3 regions of the Nocardia halotolerans genome follow, and region 3 is predicted to be linked to each of the others. Evidence: riboswitches for the same ligand, from Rfam matches in the RefSeq annotation. Region 3 holds a riboswitch; each other region holds the start of a gene.
The links. Region 3 has a riboswitch for S-adenosylmethionine ahead of ACFO5K_RS10035 (bifunctional o-acetylhomoserine/o-acetylserine sulfhydrylase). Riboswitches for the same ligand answer to the same signal wherever they lie in the genome.
Positions count from the first base shown of each region.

Region 1: another riboswitch for S-adenosylmethionine. It lies ahead of ACFO5K_RS02790 (aminotransferase class V-fold PLP-dependent enzyme); the one in region 3 lies ahead of ACFO5K_RS10035 (bifunctional o-acetylhomoserine/o-acetylserine sulfhydrylase).
Region 2: another riboswitch for S-adenosylmethionine. It lies ahead of ACFO5K_RS18095 (rhodanese-like domain-containing protein); the one in region 3 lies ahead of ACFO5K_RS10035 (bifunctional o-acetylhomoserine/o-acetylserine sulfhydrylase).

Region 1 covers NZ_JBHSDL010000003.1:38,314-43,636, forward strand. Annotated here, with positions in the region: gene ACFO5K_RS02780 (Pls/PosA family non-ribosomal peptide synthetase) at 1-3,487, opposite strand, end outside; gene ACFO5K_RS02785 (MarR family winged helix-turn-helix transcriptional regulator) at 3,642-4,064, opposite strand; SAM riboswitch class IV at 4,223-4,337, shown strand; gene ACFO5K_RS02790 (aminotransferase class V-fold PLP-dependent enzyme) at 4,381-5,323, shown strand, end outside.
Region 2 covers NZ_JBHSDL010000014.1:1,641,079-1,646,401, forward strand. Annotated here, with positions in the region: gene ACFO5K_RS18080 (amidohydrolase family protein) at 46-903, opposite strand; gene ACFO5K_RS18085 (FAD-dependent oxidoreductase) at 1,134-2,522, opposite strand; gene ACFO5K_RS18090 (Rv0361 family membrane protein) at 2,713-3,171, shown strand; SAM riboswitch class IV at 3,217-3,334, shown strand; gene ACFO5K_RS18095 (rhodanese-like domain-containing protein) at 3,351-3,767, shown strand; gene ACFO5K_RS18100 (O-succinylhomoserine sulfhydrylase) at 3,778-4,986, shown strand; gene ACFO5K_RS18105 (DUF456 domain-containing protein) at 5,104-5,323, opposite strand, start outside.
Region 3 covers NZ_JBHSDL010000012.1:11,921-17,243, reverse strand. Annotated here, with positions in the region: gene ACFO5K_RS10050 (tRNA (cytidine(34)-2'-O)-methyltransferase) at 1-408, opposite strand, end outside; gene ACFO5K_RS10045 (DUF3017 domain-containing protein) at 476-793, shown strand; gene metX (homoserine O-acetyltransferase MetX) at 800-1,945, opposite strand; gene ACFO5K_RS10035 (bifunctional o-acetylhomoserine/o-acetylserine sulfhydrylase) at 1,942-3,258, opposite strand; SAM riboswitch class IV at 3,338-3,448, opposite strand; gene ACFO5K_RS10030 (NADP-dependent isocitrate dehydrogenase) at 3,804-5,036, shown strand.

The sequences.
Region 1 (5,323 bases), on a different contig from region 3:
AGGCGTCCGATACCTCGTTGCGCCACACGAACGAGCTCCACAGCGGGTGCTCGATCGCGCGAATCCGCCCCACCAGCAACCATTTCGCGGCGATCGCGCACGCCCCCGCGACCGCGCCCGCCACCATCAGCACCAGCCCGGACACCAGCGCGGCGACCAGGTAGCCGGCGTGGTCGGCGATCAGCGCGAGGACGAACAGCACGCCCAGCCCGATCGCGAAGGTCACCATCACCGGCACCAACCGGCAGGTCTCGACGAAGGCGCGCGCCAGCTTCAACCGCAGCGGCGGATCGAACGTGCGTGAGGTGTCGCTGGATTCGGCCGCGCGACGCAACCGCACCGGTGGACTACCCAGCCACGACGACCCCGCCTTGGCCTTGCTCGGCGCGGCCGAGAGCACCGCGACCAGACCGTTCTTGGGTACTCGGCGTCCCGGCGCGGTCATGCCGGAGTTGCCGAGGAAGGCGCGTTTGCCGACCTTCGACTCGCCGATGCGCAGCCAACCGCCGCCGAGTTCGTAACTGCCGATCATGGTGTCGTCGGCCAGGAACGCGCCGTCGGCGACCACGGTGAACTTGGGTAGCAGCAGCACCGTCGACGCCTCGACGTTCTTGCCGATCTTGGCACCGAGCAGGCGCAACCAGACCGGGGTGAGCAGGCTGGCGTAGAGCGGGAACAAGAATGTGCGGGCCGAATCGAGCAGTCGTTCGGTGGCCCACACCTGCCAGCCGGTGCGGCTGCGCACCGGGTGATAGCCCTCGCGCAGGCCGATGCCGAGCAGGCGCACCGCGAGCACGGTGGCGGCGGCGTAGACGGCCAAGCTCAGCAGAGTGGCCACCGGCAGGATGGCGAAACCGCGCAGGGCGGCCGCGCCGATGGTGGTCTGCTCGCGGATGCACCAGGCGATGAAGGTGCCGCCCACGGCCAGGCCGAACACCGGCATCGCGGCCAGCACCATCGATGACAGACCGAACACCAGCAGCCAGTGCCTGGCGCGTTCGGGGGCGTGGTCGGGCCAGCGCCGCGGTGCCTTACCGGTTTTCGCGGCCGGTGAGCCCGCCCATTCCTGTTCGCCCTTGACCTTGCCCGACACCGCCGAGCCGGGCGCGACCTCGGCTCGTTTACCGATCTTGGTGCCGGGCAGCAGGATCGAACGGGCGCCGATCACCGCACCGTCACCGATGGTGATGCCGCCGATGTGCACGCGGTCGCCGTCGACCCAGTACCCCGACAGATCGACCTCGGGTTCCACACTGGCGCCGTCGCCGAGCTCGAGCATGCCGGTGACCGGCGGCAGGCTGTGCAGGTCGACGCCCTTGCCGATCTTCGCGCCGAGCGCGCGGGCGAAGGGCACCATCAGCGGTGCGCCGGAGAGGTTCTCGGCGCCGCTGGCCTCCGAGAGCCGCACCGCGGCCCACAATCGCAGGTGCACTCCGGAGCCGCGGGCGTAGGTGCCGGGGCGGACACCGGCGAGCAGGACGCGCGCGCCGGCCACACACAGCGTCATCCGGCCCAGTGGCGAGATGAACAGTACGAAGGCCAGTGCGATCCACCACCACGACAGCCGCGGCAGCCAGGGCAGTGAACCCGACCAGCCCGCGATGGCCGACACCATCGCCAACCAGGTGACCCATTGCAGGCCGGTGAGCGTGGTGAGCGGCACGGTGGCCAGCACCTGGGTGAGCTGTGCGCGCCGCGGGGTCGGCTCGACGACCCGGGTGTCCACGGCCGCGACCGGGGCGCTGCCGTCGAGCAACTCGACCAGCGAGCCCAGGCGCGGATGGTCGTAGAGATCGGCGACGGTCACGTGCGGATACCGTTCGCGCAGCGCGCCCACCAGTTGCGCCGCCGCCAGCGACCCGCCGCCCACATCGAAGAAATCGGTGTCGAGACCGGTGACCTCGGCGCCGAGGATGGCATCCCACAGTCCGGCCACCCAGGCGGCGGTGCCGCGCAGGCCGTGCTCGGCCGTGTCGTCGGAGCTGGGCAACGGCCAGGGCAGGGCGTCGCGGTCGACCTTGCCCGACGTGCGGGTCGGCAGATCGGCGACCACCGCGAGGCGGGGCACCAGTGGCGCCGGAAGTTGTTCGGCCAGTATCGCTCTGGCCTTCTTCGCATCGAAGTCGGGTCCGGCGCCGGTGAGGTAGCCGACGAGTATCTTGTTGCCGGCCTTGGTGGTCCGGATCGCGGCCGCCGCCCCGCTGACACCGGGCAGATGTTGCAGCGCGTTGTCGATCTCGCCGAGTTCGATCCGGCGGCCACCGATCTTGATCTGGTCGTCGGCACGGCCGAGGAAGATCAGTCCCTCGGGATCGTTGCGCACCAGATCGCCACTGCGATAAGCGCGTTCCCAGCCGAGCGAGGGCAGCGGCGCGTACTTCTCCGCGTCCTTGGCCGGGTCCAAGTAGCGGGCCAGGCCGACGCCACCGATCACGAGCTCCCCGGTCTCGCCCACCGGAACCGGGTTGCCCTGCGGGTCGACGACGGTGAGATCCCAGCCGTCCAGCGGCAGGCCGATGCGGATCGGCATCGTGCCGTCGAGCAGCGCGGCGCAGGCCACCACGGTCGCTTCGGTGGGGCCGTAGGTGTTCCACACCTCGCGTTCGGCGCCACCGGCGAGCCGTTCGGCCAGCTCCGGGGGCACCGCTTCGCCACCGAAGATCAACAGCCGCACCGAGTCCAGGGCCTCGGCGGGCCAGGTCGCGGCCAGTGTCGGCACGGTGGACACGATGCTGATCTCGCGGCGCATCAACCACGGGCCCAGGTCGGCGCCGGTGCGCACCAGGTCACGCGGGGCGGGCACCAGGCAGGCGCCGTGCCGCCAGGCCAGCCACATCTCCTCGCAGGAAGCGTCGAATGCCACCGACAGCCCGGCCAGCACCCGGTCGCCGGGGCCGATCGGGGCGCCGGGCAGGAACAGCCGGGCCTCGGCGTCGACGAAGGCGGCGGCGTTGCGGTGCGTCACCGCAACACCTTTCGGCGTGCCGGTGGAACCGGAGGTGAAGATTATCCAGGCGTCGTCGTCCGGGCTGGGCAGGGTGTCCCAGTCGGAGATGTGGCCGGTGGCGGTGGTGGCCGACTCGATGCCCGCGGCGGTGGCCATCGCGCTCACCCTGGCCTCCCCGAAGACCAGGCGGGCGCGTTCCTCGGGGTCGTCGGCGTCGACGGGCACGTACGCGGCGCCGCAGTAGAGCACCGCCAGAATCGTCACGTACAGCGCCGCGCTGCCCGAGGGCATCCGCACGCCCACCCGGTCGCCCGGTCGCACCCCCGCGTCGGTGAGTTCGGTCATCCTGGCCTCGATCGCGGTGATCAGCTCCAGGTAGGTGAGCACCACCGTGCCGTCGTCGATGGCCGGTGCGTCGGGGTGGGCGAGGGCGGTGCTGGTCAGGATGTCGACCAGGGTGCGCGGCGCGGCGGCCAGATCGGCGCGCAGCAGCGGATCGCGCGGCCGGTCGGCCGGGACCTCAGTGTGTGGCTCGAGCATCGCGCTCAGTCCACCTCTCATCGGTTGACCCCCATCGGTGTCTGTTGTTTCACGGTCGGGTTACCGGAGGGCAAACGGGATGGTCACCAGATGCCAACGGTACTCGGGAGTTGGTGGGGCCGACGGCATCCGCGCGCGCGGGCGTCGGCGCTCGTCACGGGAGCTCGCCGAGGGCGGTGAGCGTGAGCCGGTGCAGGGTGGCGCGTTCGCCTGCGTCGAGGCGGTCCAGTACGCGGGCGGTGGCCTCCGCGATCAGCTTGTCGGTGCGCTTGCACTGTTTGCGTCCGGCCTCGGTGATCCGCAGCCGGTACTTGCGGCGGTCCTTGCCGTCGCGGGTGCGTTCGACCAGGCCCGCGCTTTCCAGCGCGTCGATCAGGCGGACCACTTCACTGCGGTCGATGCCGAGCGCGTCGCCCACTTTCTTCTGCGTCAGGTCGGCGTTCTCGGCGATGAAGGTGAGCACCCAGTGATCGCGCAACGGCAGGTCGATCTCGGCGTGCAGGGCCTTGGTGAGCCGCCCGAGCGCGTACACCGGATAGCGCGGAAGGCCGCGCACGGAGTTCGGGTTCGTGGACATGGCGGCCACTCTAACAAATAGTAGAGAAGCTCAATCATTTGGTGGTGCCATCATGGTGTCGGCAGATGGTCAGGGACGCCACGCGATGAGGGCAATTCAGGGGCAATCGCGAAACGGGTGGTTGACACGCGCCCGGGTCGTCTGCCAACCTCGGTGCAGGTCACGAGTGCCAGCGTTCAGCCCCGGCTTGCTGGTCGGCAACCCTCCTCCGCGGTGGGGTGCTCCGGGTGACGACCAGGCCGGCGTCCGTTGGGGACGCGGCAAGCGCGGACTCACCCCTTTGCGGAACGAGTCCCAGAGCCGACGGGATTTCGTCATGACTGCAGTACTCGACCCCACCTGCGCCCTCGCCACCGTGTCCGGTGCCGACCTGCGCGTCCCGCTGGTGCAAGGCGGCACCAGTGGCTACGTCAACTTCGACCACGCGGCGAGCGCGCCCGCTTTGAAGCAGGTCACCGACCGGATCTCGGCCCTGCTGCCGTACTACGCCAGCGTGCATCGCGGCGCGGGGTACGCCTCCCGGATCAGCACCGAATGCTACGAAGCATCGCGCGGCGCGGTGTCGCGGTTCCTCGACGCCGACGACGACCAGGTGGTGGTGTTCACCCGCAACACCACCGATTCGCTGAACCTGCTGGCCGGCTGCGTGCCGGGGGAGACGGTGGTGCTCGATATCGAGCACCACGCCAACTTCCTGCCCTGGACCGCACACGGCAGGCGGGTGGTGCGGGCCGCCGACACTGTCGAAGAGACCGTTCAGCGTCTGGTCGCCGAGTTGTGCAGCAAGCCGGCCGCGCTGCTCGCGGTGACCGGAGCTTCCAACGTCACCGGCGAGGTACTGCCGTTGGAGCGCCTGGCCACCATCGCCCACCTGTGCGGTGCGCGGCTGCTCGTCGACGCCGCCCAGCTGGCCCCGCACCGGCGGATCTCGTTGCGCGAGACCGGTATCGACTACCTCGCCTTCTCCGGGCACAAGCTGTACGCGCCGTTCGGTTCGGGCGTGCTCGTCGGCCGCCGCGACTGGCTCGACGACGGTGCGCCCTACCTGGCCGGTGGTGGCGCGGTACGCGAAGTCGGTGTGGCACAGGTGGAATGGGCCGTCGCGCCGCAACGCCACGAAGCCGGTTCGCCGAATGTGCTCGGCGCGGCCGCCATCGCCGCCGCCTGCGACGCCCTCGGCGCCATCGATCCCGCCGACCTCGTCGCGCACGAGAGTTTTCTGGCCGACCGGCTGCGTAACGGGTTGAGCGCCATCCCCG
Region 2 (5,323 bases), on a different contig from region 3:
ACTATCTCGTTGGGTACGGCTTTGGAGTTCGTGTTGTTCGAGGGCCTACTCGATGATCGGGAGGGGGCGGGTGTGTTCGTCGCCTGCGCCCGGTAGGTCGGAGCGGGGGATCGGCAAGGTGGGGTTTTCGGTGCGGGGCAGCTGGAAGTCGGTCGCGGGGCGCTGTGCGGCCGGGAGCCGGTAGCACTCGCGGGCGTTGTCCTCGAGCACCGCGTGCGTATCGGCGCCGACGACGTGGCGGATCAGATCCACATCAGCGTCCTCGAACGGGCGGCCCGCGCGGGTACCGGGAAGATCCGAACCGAACATCAGCGCACCCGGATTCACGGCGTGGATGCGGCGCAGCGTCTCGGCCACATCCATGTCGACCCGGCCGAAGCCGGTCGCCTTCACCTTGGCCCCGCGATCCACCAGGTCCAGCAGATACGGCAGCCCCTCCTCGGACATGCCGAGATGGTCGATGACCAGGGCGGGCAGCTTGGAGATCACCGGTTGCAGCGAGGCCAGCATCTGACCGTCGATGTAGAGCTCCACATGCCAGCCCGCGAGCTCGTGCGCGCGCAACGCCTGCAGGGTCATCGCGGTGATGTCGGCGGCCGCGCGCTTGAGATTGAAGCGCAACGCCCGCACCCCGGCCCGATCGAGCTCGAGAATCTCGTCGTCGGTAGCGTCCAGGTCCAGCCGGGTCACCCCGACCCACCCCGTACCGAGCGCGCCGAGCGCGGCCTTCAGATAGGACTGATCCGTACCTTGGAACGACGCGCTGACCACGGCGCCACCGCGAATATCGAAGCCCGACATACGGTCTCGATAGTCCTCGATGAGGTACGGCTCGGGCAGGTAGCCTTCGTTCTCGATCAGCGGAAACCGCGGATCGATGATGTGGACATGCGCATCGAACACCTGTACAGAATGCCCTACTGTGTTTGTTTGAGCGCTGGCGCGCTCGAGGTTCGCGGCCCCTTGTGTCCCGACGATCAGGCGCCGTTGCTTGCTCCTTCGTCGCGTACGCAACGGCGCCTGATCGTCGGGACGGCCACGAACCGCCGCTTCGCGGCGGCCCCTCCTCGAGGTCGGGGCGTACGGGGCTGGGTTTTCGCGTCGCGGCACCGCCTCTGAGGCCGCTGCGATTGTTACGCCTTGTTCGGCTCCGAGGCGCGCAGCATGTCTTCGCGCTCGACGACCTTCACGCGCTCGCGGCCCTCCGGCTCGCCCAGGGCGCGCTCGTGCGCGTCGAGGCGGTACCAGCCGGCCCACGTGGTGAACGGGATGCCCTTGGCCTCGAGGAACTCGGTGACGGCGTCGAGTTCCGGCTTCGCCGCGGGGGTGAAGTCCTTGGCGTCGTCGAGCAGGCAGGCGATGGTTTCGTTGGCGTCGCCCTTGGTGTGGCCGATCAGGCCGACCGGGCCACGCTTGATCCAGCCGGTCACATAGGTGGCGGGCATGAAGCGGGCGTTGCCCTCGGCGGTCTCGTCGGCGATCACGCGACCGGCTTCGTTGGGCACGGTGCCCGCCTGGTCGTCGAAGGGCAGCTGGTTGATGTTCTGCGACAGGTAGCCGACGGCGCGGTACACGGCCTGCACGTCCCACTGCCGGAACTCGCCGGTGCCCTTGACGTTGCCGGTGCCGTCGAGCTGGGTGCGTTCGGTCTTCAGGCCGACGACCTTGCCGTTGTCACCGACGATCTCCGACGGCGACTCGAAGAAGTGCAGGAACAGCTTGTGCGGGCGGTTGCCCTGGTCGCGAATCGCCCACTGCTCGAGGGTGTTGGCGACCATGTCGACCTGCTTGGAGTTGCGGCGCGCGGCCTCGGAACCCTCGTCGTAGTCGATGTCCTCGGGATCGACGATCACCTCGATCGTCGGGGAATGGTCGAGTTCACGCAGCTCGAGCGGGGTGAACTTGGCCTGGGCGGGGCCGCGGCGTCCGAAGACGTGCACCTCGACGGCCTTGTTCTCCTTCAGGCCCCGGTAGACGTTCGGCGGGATCTCGGTGGGCAGCAGCTCGTCGCCGGTCTTGGCCAGCACGCGGGCCACGTCCAAGGCGACGTTGCCGACGCCGAGCACGGCGACCTTCTCGGCCTCGAGCGGCCACACCCGCGGCACATCGGGGTGGCCGTCGTACCAGGACACGAAGTCGGCGGCACCGTAGGAGCCGTCGAGATCGATGCCGGGGACCGGCAGGGCGCGGTCGGCGTTGGCGCCGGTGGAGAAGATCACCGCGTCGTAGAACTGACGCAGGTCGTCGAGGGTGATGTCGGTGCCGTAGTCGATGTTGCCGAGCAGGCGCACCTGGTCCTTGTCGAGAACCTTGTGCAGGGCGGTGATGATGCCCTTGATGCGCGGGTGATCGGGGGCCACGCCGTAGCGGATGAGGCCGAACGGCGCGGGCATGCGTTCGTAGAGGTCGATGCTGACCTCGGCGTCGGACTTCATCAACGCGTCGGCGGCGTAGATACCGGCCGGTCCTGCGCCCACGATCGCAATGCGGAGCGGGCGGGTCGCTGCACTCTGTTCGGTCATCTTTACGCGCACCCTTTGGTCGAGAACTGATTTGTCGGCGTCAACTTAGCTTAGGCTAAGTCCCGTTCCGGCTATTGGCGGCTGCCATCGACGTCGGCAGCCGACCGCAATCATGGCGATTCTAGCTGCGGCATTGCGGCCGCCCGGCGTGCGGTGTGGCTGCCCGCGCGGGTTCTGACAGGATTACAGCATGAACGAGGAGCAAACAGGCTCGGACGAGGCGCCCGTCGTGGTCGATCAGACCGACAAGCGGTCCGTCGTCCCGTTCGTCGCGGCCGCTGCGATCGCGATCGTCGTGCTCATCGGCATCGTGCTCGGCGGACTGCTCGCGCCCGCTGAGAAAAATGTCACATTGGCCGATCGGCTCGCGGCCGCTGTCACCAACTATATCGACGCTCGCGCGCGCACCGAGCAGCGTCCGCCGCCCGGCGTCGCCTGCGCGGGCTTCGACGAGGTGAAGTCCGGGCTCAGCGACCGGCTCGGCGGCCCGAAATCAGCGGTGACGCTCGACAAGAAGGGCTTTTCCAACCCCACCGTCAACGGCGATCGCGGCAAAATCGACGCCACCGTCTCCTTCGACGGCAAGACCGAGTCGAGCACCTGGAACCTGACCCGCGTCGACGGGGAATGGCTGGTGTGCAACCCGTGAATCGTTTGACACGGTGACCTGTGCCGGGGCAATCTCAGATCGCAAGGTCACGAGTGCCAGCGCCAAGCCCCGGCTCGCTGGTCGGCAACCCTCCTCCGCGGTGGGGTGCTCCGGGTGACGACCTGGCCGTGTGACGGGTGTTCCGCCACGGCAAGAGCGGATTCAGCAGGAGGTTCGACATGACTTATGCCGGCGACATCACCCCCGAGCGGGCATGGGAGATCCTGACCGAGCATCCGGGTGCGGTGCTGGTCGACGTGCGCACCGAAGGCGAATGGGAGCGGATCGGTATCCCCGACACCAGCTCCATCGAACGCCCGGCGCACTTCATCGAATGGGTCGACGGCACCGGCACGCCCAACCCCGCCTTCGGCACGCAGCTCGAACAGGCGCTCGCCGACCGCCCCGCCGACGCGCCCGTGGTGTTCCTGTGTCGCTCCGGTCAGCGTTCGGCACACGCGGCCGGCGTGGCGACCGCGGCGGGCATCGCCCCGTCCTACAACGTGCTCGACGGTTTCGAGGGCGGCCCCGACGCGTTCGGGCAGCGTGGCAGCACCGGCTGGCGCGCCGTCGGCCTGCCGTGGCGTCAGGCATGAGGAGACTCGCATGATCACCGGTGGTTCTTTCGACAAGCCACTGCCCGAGGGGGTCGGTCCCGCCACCCTCGGCGTGCGCGGCGGTCTGCGCCGTTCCGGTTTCGACGAGACGTCCGAGGCGCTGTATCTGACCTCGGGGTTCGTCTACGAGAGCGCCGAGGCCGCCGAGGCCGCGTTCACCGGCGACGCCGAACACTTCGTCTACTCCCGTTTCGGCAACCCGACGGTGGCCATGTTCGAGGAGCGCATCCGCCTGCTCGACGGCGCCGAAGCCGCCTTCGCCACGGCCTCTGGCATGTCGGCGGTCTTCACCGCGCTGGGCGCCCTGCTGAAGGCCGGTGACCGGCTCGTCGCCGCGCGCAGCCTGTTCGGTTCCTGCTTCGTTGTATGCAACGAGATCCTGCCGCGCTGGGGCATCGAAACCGTCTTCGTCGACGGTGACGACCTCGAGCAGTGGGAGCAGGCCCTGTCGGTGCCCACCCAGGCCGTGTTCTTCGAAACGCCCGCCAACCCGATGCAGACCCTCGTCGACGTGCGCAAGGTCAGCGAGCTGGCCCATGCCGCAGGCGCGAAAGTGGTGCTGGACAACGTCTTCGCCACCCCGCTGCTGCAACGCGGCTTCGAACTCGGCGCCGACGTGGTGGTGTACTCCGGCACCAAGCACATCGACGGCCAGGGCCGGGTACTCGGCGGCGCCATTCTGGGCGCCAAGGACTACATCGACGGCCCCGTCAAAACCCTGATGCGCCACACCGGTCCCGCCCTGAGCCCGTTCAACGCCTGGACCCTGCTCAAGGGCCTGGAAACGATGCCGCTGCGGGTACGCCAATCCACCGAATCGGCCCTGCGGGTCGCCGAGTTCCTGGAGTCGCACCCCGCGATCGACTGGGTGAGATACCCCTTCCTGCCCTCACATCCGCAGCACGACCTGGCACTGGCGCAGATGTCGGGCGGCGGCACCGTCGTCACCTTCGCTCTGCACGGCGACGACGGCAAGAAACGCGCCTTCGAAGTGCTCAACCGCCTGCGCATCATCGACATCTCCAACAACCTCGGTGACGCCAAAACCATGATCACCCACCCGGCTACCACCACTCACCGGGCGATGGGCCCCGAGGGCCGCGCCTCGATCGGCTTGTCCGACGGGGTGGTTCGCCTCTCGGTCGGCCTCGAAGACCTCGAAGATCTTTTGAGCGACCTCGACCACGCCCTGAGCTGAACTGTGCGGTTCACGGCACTCTGTGGCCGGGTCGCACCGTGTAGGGCACGGCTCGGCATGGCGACGATCGCTCGCGTTACGCGGGTCGAGTGCGGCTTGTGTCGGGGAACGGGATCTTCAGGCCAGCACCGCGCCGACCAGCCATACCCCCGAGGCGATCAGGGCGCCGAACAGTTCGACCAGCATGGACAGGCCCACGCCCTTGAGGGCGTGCGCGGTGGCGGGCCAGGCCAGGTCGTTGGTTTTCAGGCGGTGTAGTTCGGCGAGGTAGACGCCGAGGACGAAGCCGATGAACAGGCCGATGATCGGGATGACGAAGAAGCCGATCACGCCGAGG
Region 3 (5,323 bases):
CGAGCGGCGCCCCGGCAGCATCGGGATGCGCACCTGGTCGGTGATCCGCGGGTCGGCCAGCACTTGCGCGGGCAGCCCGGTCGGTTCGGTGCCGAACAGCAGGGCATCGTTGTCGCGGTAGGCCACCTCGGTGAAACGGGTGGTGGCCTGCGTCGTGAACGCGAAGACCCGCCCGGGGTCGATCGCGGCCCAGGCGCTGGTCAGATCCGGGTGCACGGTCACCACCGCGAGGTCGTGGTAGTCGAGTCCGGCGCGGCGCAGCTTCGACTCCGACAGGTCGAAACCGAGCGGTTCGATCAGATGCAGCGCGCACCCGGTCCCCGCGGCCAAACGGATCGCATTGCCGGTATTGGGCGGAATCACGGGTTCGTGAAAGATCAGGTGCAGCACAGCGGACCACTCTCTCATGTGATGCGGCCCCGCGTGCCGGCCGCCTCACCGGTGCCCGGGTGCGGCGTCTGGAACAATCGGGACCGTGAACGAGGCGGAGACAACCGGCAAGCATCGCGTGGCGCGGTTGAGTGCGGGTCAGCAGTACCTGCGCAGTCATCTGCCGATGACCGTGGTGAGCGCGTTGATCGTGATCGCGATCGCGTTCGTGGCATGGGACCGGTGGCGCCGCGGTGCGCTCATCTTCGGCAGCGCCGCCCTGGTGGCCGCCGCTTTCCGGCTGTGCCTGCCGACGGTGCAGGTGGGGTTGCTCGCGGTGCGCGGCAAGCCCTTCGACGTGGCCGCGCTCGCCGCGGTGGGCAGCGCCATCATGTTCCTGGCCCTGACCCTCGACGTCAGCTGAGCGAACTCAGCGGTTCTCCCGCGCCAGCCGCATCGTCTCGGTGAGCAACTTCGACACCGCGGCCGCCTCGGTGAGGAAGCCGTCGTGCCCGTCGCGCGAGTGCAGGATCTCGAGACCCACGCAACCAGGTAGCCCCTCGGCCAGTTCGGCCTGGGTGTACAGGGGATACAGGCGATCCGAGTCGACGCCGCCGACCACACACGGCACCGACGTGGAAGCCAGCGCGGCGGCGATCCCACCACGCCCGCGACCCACGTCGTGGCGGTTCATGGCCTCGCTGAGCAGCACATAGGTGGCCGGATCGAACCGCTGGCCGAGCTTGTCGGCCTGATGCTCCAGGTAGCTCTGCACCGCGTAGCGACCGCCGAGCCACGGATCCTCATCGCCCTGGGCTTGATTGGCGAAGCGGTGGTCGAGTTCGCCCTCGGTGCGGTAGGTCAGGTGGGCGATGCGCCGGGCCAGGCCCATGCCGGTCATCGGCGCGCGGCCGGTGCCGTGATAGTTGCCGCCCTGCCAGTCCGGATCGGCTGTGATGACGGCCATCTGCGTGGTCTGGGTGCCGATCTGATCGGCGGTGGCGCGCGCGCCGACGGCCAGCACCAGCGCGGCCGACACCCGCTCGGGCAGCTCGATCATCCACTCCAGCACCCGCATGCCGCCCATCGAACCGCCGACCACGGCACCGAGCCGCTCGATGCCGAGCACCGTGAGCAACTGGGCTTCGGCGGCAACCTGATCACGGATGGTCAGTCCGGGAAATCGTGCGCCCCAAGGCTTTCCGTCGGGGGCGAGGGTGGACGGCCCGGTGCTGCCCCGGCAGCCGCCCAGCACGTTGGTCGCGATCACACACCACTCGTCGGTGTCGATCGGCGCGCCGGGCCCGACCATCCCTTCCCACCAACCGGGCGCACCGCTCGCCCCACCGATGACATGGGAGTCACCGGTGAGCGCGTGTTCGATGAGCACCACATTGTCCAGGGCGGGCGAGAGCTCACCCCAGCGCTGCACCGCCAGCCGCACATCGGGGACCACGGCGCCGTTCTCCAGCGTCACATCCCCGATGGCGACCACGCCGAGCCGCCCGTCCGGCGGTGGCAGCAGAGCCGCGCCGGCGCCGGGACGGGTGATCGGCGATTCGGTGCTCACAGTCACGTCGTCGCCGCCGCGAAACCGGCCCGCAGATCGGCCAGGATGTCGTCGATTCCCTCGATGCCCACCGCGAGCCGGACCAGGCCGGGAGTGACTCCGGCGGCCAGCTGCTCGGACGGCGTCAACTGCGCGTGCGTGGTCGAAGCGGGGTGAATCACGAGGGAACGCACATCACCGATGTTAGCCACATGGCTGTGCAGGCTGAGCGCGTCCACGAACTTCTTGCCCGCATCGACACCGCCGGCCAGTTCGAAGGACACGATCGCGCCCACGCCCTTGGGTGCGAGCTGCTGTCCGCGCTCGTACCACGGCGAGGACTCGAGCCCGGCGTAGTGCACGACCTCGACACCCGGCTGCTCGGCGACGAACTTCGCGACCACTTCGGCATTGCGCACGTGGCGTTCCACCCGCAGGCTCAGCGTCTCGATGCCCTGCGCGATCAGGAACGCGTTGAACGGCGACACCGCCGCACCCAGGTCGCGCAGCAGCTGCACGCGGGCCTTGAGCGCGAACGCCGGCGCGCCCAGCTCGGCGAAGACCACACCGTGATAGCTGGGGTCGGCTTCGGTGAAACCGGGGAAACGGGCATTGCCCTCGGCGTCGCGCACCGTCCAGTCGAAGGTGCCGCCGTCGACGAGTACCCCGGCCACGGTTGTGCCGTGCCCGCCCAAGTACTTCGTGGCCGAGTGCACCACGATGTCGGCGCCGTGGGTCAGCGGTTGGATCAGGTACGGGGTGGCGACGGTGTTGTCCACGATCAGCGGCAGGCCGTTGTCGTGGGCGACACCGGCGATGCCGGGAATGTCGAACACGGCGCTGCTCGGGTTGGCGATGGTCTCACCGAAGAACGCCTTGGTGTTGGGCCGGATCGCGGCCCGCCACTGCTCGAGATCGTCGGGGTCGTCGACGAAGGACACCTCGATGCCGAGCTTGGGCAGCGAGTAGTGGAAGAGGTTGTAGGTGCCGCCGTAGAGGTGCGGGCTGGACACGATGTGGTCGCCCGCACCGGCCAGGTTCAGGATCGCGTACGTCCCGGCGGCCTGTCCGGAGGCCAGCAGCAGCGCCGCGACACCGCCCTCGAGCGCGGCCACCCGCTGCTCCACCGCGTCCTGGGTGGGATTCATGATCCGGGTGTAGATGTTGCCCGGCTCGGCGAGCCCGAACAGCGCCGCGGCGTGATCGGTGTCGTTGAAGGTGTAGGAAGTGGTCTGGTAGATCGGCAGCGCCCGCGCGTTGGTGCTCGCGTCGGGGGCCTGGCCCGCGTGGATCTGCTTGGTCTCGAAGGACCAGTTCTCGGGCAGGGCAGAGTCGGTCATGAAAGTACTCCAGGGTCGTTCGCCGGATGTCTCGTCAGTTGGGTCGGATCGACGGACAACAACACATGGGGGCCTCCTGAATGCGCGCTTGCTCTCGACCTTCGAGAGCCCGGTCATCACCCGGAGCACCCCACCGCAGCTGGAGGGTTGCCGACCAGCGAGCCGGGGCTTGGCGCTGGTACTCATGACCTTGCCGACATGTTAACCGGCGATCTCACCTCGACGGAAATTTCCGGCGAACTATTGCCCAGATCACTCTCTGACCGGTGCGCCGGGCACGCGTGTCGCGGGTCGGGCCGCACCGGCGGAAACACCGATCGACGTTCGGCCCGGAATCGGCGCGGGGTAGCTTCGAAGAGTTCGCACAGTTCGGCCTCGCATCGCGGTGAGGTCGGGGGCAGCAGTACGCTTGTCTTGTTTGCACCACACGTCCCGCAGACAACGCGGGGCATATACGTTGTCTGTTGGAACTGCTGGGGTCCGCTCACAAGCGTGTTCGCCTGGCCGTGCAATAAGGGCACCCACCGAGGAGGACACGAAGATCCATGTCCAAGATCAAGGTTGAAGGCACCGTCGTAGAACTCGACGGCGACGAGATGACCCGGATCATCTGGCAGTTCATCAAGGACAAGCTGATCCATCCCTATCTCGACGTGAACCTCGAGTACTACGACCTCGGCATCGAGTACCGCGACAAGACAGACGACCAGGTCACCGTCGACGCGGCCAATGCCATCAAGAAGCACGGCGTGGGCGTCAAGTGCGCCACCATCACCCCCGACGAAGCGCGGGTGAAAGAGTTCGGCCTCAAGAAGATGTGGCGCTCGCCCAACGGCACCATCCGAAACATCCTGGGTGGCACCATCTTCCGCGCGCCGATCATCATCTCCAACGTGCCGCGCCTGGTGCCCGGCTGGACCAAGCCGATCATCATCGGCCGCCACGCGTTCGGCGACCAGTACCGCGCCACCGACTTCAAGGTCTACGAGGCGGGCACCGTCACGCTGACCTTCACCCCCGAAGACGGCAGCGAGCCGATCGTGCACGAGGTCGTGAAGATGCCCGAAGACGGCGGCGTCGTCATGGGCATGTACAACTTCCGCAAGTCGATCGAGGACTTCGCACGCGCCTCGTTCAACTACGGCCTGCAGCAGAACTACCCGGTGTACCTCTCCACGAAGAACACCATCCTCAAGGCCTACGACGGCATGTTCAAGGACGTCTTCGAAGAAGTCTTCGACGCCGAGTTCAAAGCCGAGTTCGACGCGGCGGGCCTCACCTACGAGCACCGCCTCATCGACGACATGGTCGCCTCCTCCATGAAATGGGAGGGCGGCTACGTCTGGGCCTGCAAGAACTACGACGGCGACGTGCAGTCCGACACCGTGGCCCAGGGCTTCGGCTCGCTGGGCCTGATGACCTCGGTGCTGCTCACCCCGGACGGCCGCACCTGCGAGGCCGAGGCCGCGCACGGCACCGTCACCCGGCACTACCGCCAGCACCAGCAGGGCAAGCCGACATCGACCAACCCGATCGCGTCGATCTTCGCCTGGACCCGGGGCCTCGAGCACCGCGGCAAGCTGGACAACACCCCCGAGGTGATCGGCTTCGCGCAGGCGCTCGAAGACGTGGTCATCAAGACCGTCGAGGGCGGGCAGATGACCAAGGACCTGGCACTGCTCGTCGGCGGCGATCAGGGTTACCTGAGCACCGAGGAATTCCTCGGCGCCCTGGACGCCAACCTCGCCCGGGCCTTGTCCGCCTCTCCGCGAATTTAGGCTGTCCGCCTCTCCGCGAAATCAGGCCGGACCCAGGTGCGGGGGGACCTGGGGAGGCGGCAAGCTCCGGCAGCGTGGTGGGGTTTGCCCGTACCCGGTGAGTTACCCATGTTCTTGCGAGATCTGTGGGTGTACTCGCCGGGTACTGCTGTTTTGGAAGGGGAGAGATTCACCGGGTGCCGGCTGAGTCGGCCACGATCCCGGAATCGACGTGCCCTCGGACCGCGCCTGAGGCGGTCTCGGGTCTCGGGGAGGCGGATCAGTGGGGGAACTCACGGTCGGGACGG